One region of the Indioceanicola profundi genome, then DNA from elsewhere that is predicted to be linked to it. Evidence: predicted binding sites of a transcription regulator. Region 1 holds the regulator's gene; the other holds the start of a gene.

Region 1 (4,254 bases):
GGATTGTGGACCGCTTGCGTGCTAAAGGATTCTGCGATCACGCCGGAAAACCCAAACACGTCAGTGGATGGATTCACCTCGACGATGGCGAAATCCTGGAGCAATACAATGCAGTGTTATGGGGAATTCTGAACTACTACTCCTTCGCGGCTAACTATAGCCGATTAGGAAGTGTCCAGTCTATTCTCCAGCTGTCCGCCGCTAAGACCCTCGCAGCAAAGCACCGTTCAGGCTCAATACGTCGATTGTTCCGTGTCAAAGGTTCCGCTCTAAAATTCGAGCGAAAGACCGATGACACTGTACACATCGCTTCTTTGAGACTGAATAGAGATTGGCGTAGGCAACCCGGTCGCTTCTTGGTCGGAGCCAACCCGACGGGTGATATTTACACGCAATTCACACGTAAATACACTCGTAGCAAACTCGGAATGGTGTGTGCCATTTGTGGGAGTTCTGATGGGGTGGAGATGCACCATCTCCGCCATGTTAGGAAGAGGAACCTGAAACTCAAGGGCATCAACGCCCTCATGGCCCAGGTGAACCGAAAGCAAATTCCTGTTTGCAAGGCGCACCATAGGGAGATACATGGAGGGCTATATGATGGCCAGGGGTTATCGGAACTCTCCCTGACTCATATGGACTGGGTGTAGCGCAGCCTGGTAGCGCGCCTGCCTTGGACGCAGGAGGTCGCGAGTTCGAATCTCGCCACCCAGACCACCATTGGGACTAGCAATCGACACTGGAGAGCCGTGTGCTTGGAAACTTGCACGCACGGTTCGGAGGAAGACCATTGATAGGGTGTTTGCGAGAGATGACTTTGGTCACTCCCTCTGCTAACTACTCCTCGGTGGTCGATCCTACGCAGAGGGCCCCCGGTTCGAATCCGGGCGCTCCGACCACCATATTCGTTGACGATGGAAGTGACGGGTTTGCCATGAGGGTGCGGATCTATCAGCCCAGCAAGACCGCGATGCAGTCCGGCCGTGCCAAGACTCATTCATGGCTGCTGGAATATGAGATCGAGACGCCCCGCCGGCCCGAGCCGCTTATGGGCTGGATCAGCTCCGGCGACACGCTGAACCAGGTGAGGCTGCGCTTCAAGACGAAGGAAGATGCCATCGCCTTCGCCGAGAAGAAGGGCTGGGACTATGATGTCGCCGCCCCGCAGGAGCGTAAGGTTCTGCCCAAGAACTATGCCGACAATTTCCGTACCGACAGGCCACGCATCGGACGGTTCTGACGTCCGTCAGGACGACCGGATCAGCCATCCGGGCGTTTCCTTCCACGCAGATCAGGCCCCTTAGCTCAGCTGGATAGAGCACTCGCCTTCTAAGCGAGCGGTCGCAGGTTCGAATCCTGCAGGGGTCGCCATTTTCCATGACCCGGGCGGTGGAAAGATGAAAGCGGGTACGGGCGTGCGCTTCGTTATCCAGGTTCTGATCGCTTGTCTGCTGGTCGGGCTCTTCCTGTCCTGGTTTTCCATCGATCCCAGAACGATCCTTCAGGATAGCTGGAAAGCGATCAAGGACGTGGCAGGGCTGGCGGTCGATTTCGTGGACTGGGCCATTCCCTATATCCTGACCGGCGCGGTGGTCGTGGTGCCCGTGGTGGCTGTTACCGCCGGGCTTAAACTTCTACGCGACCGGCGCCCGCCGCCACCGCCGCCGGCCAGCGAATAGACGGCTCAGCCGCCGGCACCGCCCACGCCTTCTGCGATGGTCGCAGTGATCAGCCGCGCCCCCTTCTGGAAGTTCATGGTGACCATCAGCGTTGCCCGCCCCTTGATCAGATGCACGGCTTTGTCGGCATCCACGGGCAGCGGAACGTTCCGGGACATGCAGAAGGCGACCAGGGCGGCCTGAAGCTCCTGCTCGCCGATCTTCAACTCGGGGCCGGTTGTTACCCGTATACGCGCCGTCAGCCCGCCCTCACTGGGAACCAGGTCAACGGCGCTGATATCCCCCTCGGGAAGCGTGTCGCGGAGCTTGCGCCGCCGGTCGAGAATGGCGGTGACGACCTCTCGGTCGGTGAAGACAATGCAGCGCAACTCCTTCATCGGAGAGCCCCTTCCTGAATAGAAGAAGCAACCTAAGCCGAAATTGCGGATATCGCCAGAGACATCGCCAATGACCGGTCCGGCAGAGCCGACTCTGCGGCGAGGCAGGTCCGGCTCAAACGGCGCGCCTTCGGCAGAAAGAATGCGAACACAGAAGAAGGCCCAGCTTGAACCGGGCCTTCCTCAACCAATCTGGACGAATGCAGGGCTTCCATCCGGAGACAGGTCCCGCACGTCTTCCGGTAGGCTCAGTACTTGCGGATCAGCCCAACCAACCGGCCCTGGACGCTGACCCGGTCGGCACCGAAGACACGGGTTTCATAGTTCGGGTTGGCGGGTTCCAGCGCGATCGAGTTGCCCTTGCGGCGCAGCCGCTTCAACGTGACCTCGTTCTCATCCACAAGCGCCACGACGACGGAACCGTTCTCTGCCGTGTCGCAGCGCTGGATGATGACAGTGTCTCCATCCATGATTCCGGCCTCGATCATCGAATCGCCCGCAACCTCCAGCGCGTAATGCTCTCCCGTGGCGAGCATGGCTGCGGGGATATCGATGCTGCTCGAATTATCTCGCAGCGCCTCGATGGGGAGACCGGCGGCGATGCGGCCGTAGAGTGGAAGCGAAACGGCCTCCGCCTCTGGCTGGCTTTCCCGGCCGGTCAGAGCCCCACGGAAGTCGCCGCGGATGACGTTGGGACGGAATTTCGGCGTCGTCTCTGCCTTTGATGCGGGAGAAGCCACCTGGTCCGGAAGACGGGTCACTTCCAGCGCGCGAGCGCGGTGGGGGAGGCGGCGGATAAAGCCGCGCTCCTCCAGACCGGTGATCAGGCGGTGAATGCCGGACTTGGACTTGAGCCCAAGGGCATCCTTCATTTCATCGAAGGAGGGAGACACGCCGCCGGCCTGCAGCCGCTCATGAATAAAAAGCAGCAGCTCCTGTTGCTTGCGTGTCAGCATTTCGCCTCTCCCGGCCGGTGGACCACAAAATCTAGAACAAACCTGGAATGTACCGCCTCTGTTCTAGTCTTGTTCGCAACGTTCGTCAAGGGCGGCTGCTTGAACTACCCCGGACGGCTCAGCATCGTTCGGGTCACAGATCGTCGAGGGGGATGATGACGGCTTCCGAACCGGCAGGAGCTGCCGGGGCGAGTGGAGGGCGGACGATCAGGCAGTCTGCCGCGGCAAGCCTGCTCAGCATGCTGCTGTCCTGCTGCGGGAAGGGGGTCGCGATGTCCGTTCCATCGCTATCGCGCTGCGACGTTGCCCGCATGTAATCCTCCCGTCGGTCATTCGCCGGCAGGTCCGCACCCAACCGGGCGCGACGGGTCACGGGCCCGGTCTCGGCCAAGCCCTGCATGGCCATGAGCAGCGGACGGGCGAATAGAACGGAACAGACCAGGGACGAGACCGGATTGCCGGGTAGGCCGATGACCGGCATCTCGCTAATGCGGCCGAACATCAGGGGCTTGCCGGGGCGAAGGGCGATTTTCCAGAAATCCAGTTCCATTCCCTGGGTGCCGAGAACGCCCCTGACCAGATCATGTTCTCCGACGGAAACGCCCCCGGTCGTCAGCAGAAGATCGCATCCGGCAGCGCCCCGCATATGCTCGAGCAAGCTGTCCGGCGTATCGCGGGCAACGCCCAAATCCACGGGTTCGCCTCCACTGCGGCGGACGAGGGCGGCCAGGGTAAGGCCGTTGGAACTGACAATCTGCCCTGGTCCCAGCGGCTCACCGGGCATGTTCACCTCATCCCCGGTGGCCAGAATAGCGACGCGCGGGCGGCGGCGGACCATCAGCCAGGGCACGTTCATGGCGGCCGCCAAGGCCAGCCCACGGACGCCGACACGTTGGCCCGTCCTCAAGCCGATATTTCCCTGCCGGAAATCCAGCCCCTCCTTACGTATCCACCGTCCAGGACCGGAGCCTTCCCGGATCACGACGCTGCCGCCCAGTTCCTCACAATCCTCCTGGATGACGACCGTGTCCGCGCCGGCGGGGATCTGGCCGCCGGTGAAGATGCGTACCGCCTCGCCGGGGCCGACTGACCCCGTGAAGGGCCGGCCGGCAGGAGATTCTCCAATGCGGCGCAGAGTCACCGGAAGAACGGAAATATCCGCCGTCCTGACAGCCCAGCCGTCCATGGCGGAGACATCCGCGGGAGGCTGTGAGAGTCGGGCGACGACATCCGCAGCAAGCA
Region 2 (4,254 bases), 220 kb from region 1:
CGGTATAGTGACCGCCCATCTCGCGCACCAGGGCAGGAACGAGCCGGTGCATCACCGGGTCCTTGGCGCCCAGGATATGGGCATGGCGCATCGCGCGCCGCATGATCCGGCGCAGCACGTATCCGCGACCCTCCTTGGAGGGCGTGACGCCGTCTGCGATGAGGAAGGCGGAGGCGCGCAGGTGGTCGGCGATGACCCGATGGCTCACCGCATGCGGGCCGTCCGGCGACGTGCCCGTCGCATCGGCCGAGGCGAGAATCAGGGCACGGAGAAGATCGGTGTCGTAATTGTCGTGGACCCCCTGGAGCACGGCGGTCAGCCGCTCCAGCCCCATGCCGGTGTCGATGCTGGGCTTCGGCAGGCTCAAGCGCTTGAAGCCGCCCTCCCCGTCCGGCACCTGCTCGTACTGCATGAAGACGAGATTCCATATTTCGACGAAACGGTCGCCATCCTCATCCGGGCTGCCCGGCGGGCCGCCGGCGATGTGAGGGCCGTGATCGTAGAAGATCTCCGAACAGGGGCCACAGGGGCCGGTGTCGCCCATCATCCAGAAATTATCGGAGGTCGGAATGCGGATGATCTTGTCGTCGCCGAATCCGGCCACTTTCTTCCAGATGGCCGCCGCCTCATCGTCCGTGTGATAGACGGTGACGCACAGCTTCTCCTTCGGCAGGCCGAATTCCTTGGTGATCAGGTCCCAGGCGAACTTGATCGCATCGTCCTTGAAATAGTCGCCGAAGCTGAAATTACCCAGCATCTCGAAGAAGGTGTGGTGCCGAGCGGTGTAGCCGACATTTTCGAGGTCGTTATGCTTGCCGCCGGCGCGGACGCACTTCTGCGAAGTCGTGGCGCGGCTGTAGGGCCGCACCTCCTGCCCCGTGAAGACGTTCTTGAACTGCACCATGCCGGCATTGGTGAACATCAGCGTGGGGTCGTTGCGCGGCACCAACGGCGATGAGTCCACCACGGCATGGCCTTGGGACTTGTAGTAGTCCAGGAAGGTGGCGCGGATGTCGTTGGCGGTCTTCTTGCTGCTCATGATGCCGGCTCTGGTCCGAAGCTTGATGCAAATGCGACGGGCGTCGCAGGAACGGAGGTTCTACCGTGGCAACATGGGGACTGTCCACGCCCTGGGACAGAGGATGATGATTACCGGCACCGGACTGGGCGCGCCTGCGCCGTCCATCCTCACGCCGCGCAAAGAAAAACGCCCGGCCGATGTGGCCGGGCGTTTGGGTCTGCCGGATCAATCCGGGCTGGAAGCGTCGGCGTCGGCTTCCGGGGTGCCCATCATGGCGCCGGCGACGATGCCGGCATTGGCCCGGACCTTCTGCTCGATGGCGCCGGAAATTTCCGGGTTGTTCCGCAGGAACGTCTTGGCGTTCTCGCGGCCCTGGCCGATGCGGGTGCCATCATAGGAGAACCAGGCGCCGGACTTCTCCACCACGCCGGCCTGGATGCCGAGGTCGAGCAGCTCGCCCACTTTGGAGACACCCTCGCCATACATGATGTCGAACTCCACCACCCGGAACGGCGGGGCCATCTTGTTCTTCACCACCTTCACGCGGGTCTGATTGCCAACCACCGTGTCGCGGTCCTTGATCGCGCCGATACGGCGGATGTCCAGACGGACGGAGGCGTAGAACTTCAGGGCGTTGCCGCCCGTGGTCGTCTCCGGATTGCCGAACATCACGCCGATCTTCAGGCGGATCTGGTTGATGAAGATGACCATGCACTTCGACTTGCTGATCGAGCTGGTCAGCTTGCGGAGCGCCTGGCTCATCAGGCGGGCATGCAGGCCGACATGGCTGTCGCCCATCTCGCCTTCCAGCTCGGCCCGCGGAACCAGTGCGGCCACGGAGTCGATCACCAGCACGTCGATGGCACCGGAGCGGACCAGCGTGTCGGCGATTTCCAGCGCCTGCTCACCGGCATCGGGCTGGGAGATCAGCAGCTCGTCGATGTCCACGCCCAGCTTGCGGGCGTAGGACGGGTCGAGCGCATGCTCCGCGTCCACGAAGGCGCAGACGCCCCCGGTCTTCTGGGCCTGCGCGATGGCGTGCAGGGCCAAGGTGGTCTTGCCCGAGCTTTCCGGACCGTAGATCTCGATAATGCGGCCACGGGGGAAACCGCCAATGCCGAGCGCGATATCAAGGCCCAGCGAGCCGGATGAAATAACGTCAGCCTCGGTCGGCAGCTCGCGCGTGCCGAGTTTCATGATCGAACCCTTGCCGAAGGCACGTTCGATCTGGCCGAGGGCGGCGTCGAGGGCTTTTTGTTTGTCCATGGGTGTTTCAACCAGACGCAGTGGAGCTGCCGACATGTGACTGTCTCCCCTTCCTTCTCGCACGAGCCATGCGGGTGTTCAACTCGCATGGAATGTACCGTGTTTGTTCTTCGCCGCCAAGCGAATTCGTTTTCGTTCTGTTCTCATTCAGGCGAACGGAACGGAGGCTGTGGCTGCACAGAACGCGACAGTGATGGAAGTCGACAGATGGGTGGTGGGACCCGCCGGAAGGCTGGGGTGGACGGCGGAGGGGGGATCACCGTCCTGAGGCCCGCCGGCGGGGGACCCTTGATATGGGTGTCCGACCAGCCTGAACAAGGCGCGAACACCCCAGCCGAGTCGATTTGGCCGGGGATTCTCGACAGTACGAAACGCCTATCCCGCCCGCTGCCAGGGACCCTGAAGGCTGCCAGATTGTTACCACCTGGATAGTCACGAAATGTGAGGAGGCCGGGATGCTACCATTGCTCCGGACCACAGGGCTGGCCGCCCTTGCCGTCCTGCTGACCACGCCTGGCGCAAGCGCGCTCGCCCAGAGCGCGCTCGACGACCGCGGCTGGTACGCCCCTGCCGGCCGGGGCCTGGAGCCGCGCGGTCCGAGTTGGAGCGGCACGGCAGCGGGTTCGATGCCGACCGACCCTTATGAAAGGCTCTACGGTCGGGAGCGGGAGCCGGAAGTCGCTCTGGGAACGCCCCCCGCCGGCCTCATCACCGGTCTGGACTCGCCGCTGCTGGGCGGCGACCCCTATGCGGTGCAAGGAATTCCGGGAGCCCCCTTCCCCGATCTCCGGTCGATCACCACGCCGAACCTGGGCGCGGCGGACCCGGATGTTCCGGGCTACTGCCAGCCGGCCGCAACGCCGGGCGCGTCACAGCTCTGCCTGACGCCGGAGGGGGACTGGGTGGAACGGGAATAATGGAAGCGGTCGCGCTTCAGCCCGACATGACTTCCTTCACCTTGGAGGCGAGTTGCTTCAGGCTGAACGGCTTGGGCAGGAACTCCAGCGTTTCACCGTCGTCCATGGCGCTCCGGAACCGGTCCTCGGTATAGCCGGAAATGAAGATCACCTTTATCTCCGGCCGGAACTTCCGGACTTCCTTGATCAGGGTCGGTCCGTCCATCTGCGGCATCACCACATCGGTGATGATGAGATCGATCTGCACCCCGTCCTTGCGCAGCAATTCAAGCGCCTGCTCGGCATGCCGGGCTTCCATGACGTGATAGCCCTTGTTGCGGAGCGCCCTGGCGCCGAACACCCGCACCGCGTCCTCATCCTCCACCAGCAGGATCGTTCCCATACCGGTCAAGTCGGCCGGCGTGCGCTCCTTCGCCTCCGCGGCGGCGGCGGTCTGGACCGTTTCCACATGGCGCGGAAGGAAGATGGAGAATGTCGCGCCCTCGCCCGGTACGGAGTCGACGAACACGAATCCGCCCGTCTGTCGCACGATGCCGTAGACGGTAGAGAGCCCCAGGCCGGTGCCCGACCCGATCTCCTTGGTCGAGAAGAAGGGCTCGAAAATCCGCTGCAGATTCTCCTTCGGGATGCCGCAGCCTGTATCCTGCACCTCGACCACCACATAATCGCCGGGCGGCATCACTTCCGTCTGCCGGTTCACGGGCTTTTCGGCGGAGAAATTCGATGTGGTGATGGTCAGGCGCCCGCCGCCGGCCATGGCGTCACGGGCATTGACCGCCAGATTGATGATCACCTGCTCCAACTGGCCCTGGTCCACCTTCACAAGCCCGAGATCGCGCCCGTGGACCATCCGCAGCTCGATGTTCTCACCGATCAGGCGGCGCAGCAGATTTGACAGCTCTCCCAGCACATCGGTGATGTTCAGCACTCTGGGCTGAAGCGTCTGCTGCCGGGAGAAGGCCAGAAGCTGCCGGACCAGGTTCGCGGCCCGGTTGGCATTCTGTTTGATCTGCATGATGTCGATGAAGGAATGGTCGCCCGGCTTGTGCC

What was found. Region 1 encodes LexA, which represses DNA repair genes until DNA is damaged. Its sites were predicted from a motif close to ATGTTCTANTTTGGTTC; they were not measured.
Region 2: the regulator LexA is predicted to act here: its motif matches at 2,414-2,430, upstream of recA (recombinase RecA).

The regions. Positions count from the first base shown of each region.
Region 1 covers NZ_CP030126.1:1,378,982-1,383,235, reverse strand. The annotation lists gene DOL89_RS06585 (reverse transcriptase/maturase family protein) at 1-650, shown strand, start outside; tRNA gene DOL89_RS06580 (tRNA-Pro) at 641-717, shown strand; gene DOL89_RS06575 (ETC complex I subunit) at 935-1,240, shown strand; tRNA gene DOL89_RS06570 (tRNA-Arg) at 1,295-1,371, shown strand; gene DOL89_RS06565 (DUF6460 domain-containing protein) at 1,398-1,679, shown strand; gene DOL89_RS06560 (hypothetical protein) at 1,685-2,056, opposite strand; gene lexA (transcriptional repressor LexA) at 2,305-3,012, opposite strand; gene DOL89_RS06550 (molybdopterin molybdotransferase MoeA) at 3,146-4,254, opposite strand, start outside.
Region 2 covers NZ_CP030126.1:1,159,512-1,163,765, reverse strand. The annotation lists gene alaS (alanine--tRNA ligase) at 1-1,039, opposite strand, end outside; gene recA (recombinase RecA) at 1,247-2,323, opposite strand; gene DOL89_RS05470 (hypothetical protein) at 2,743-3,204, shown strand; gene DOL89_RS05465 (hybrid sensor histidine kinase/response regulator) at 3,221-4,254, opposite strand, start outside.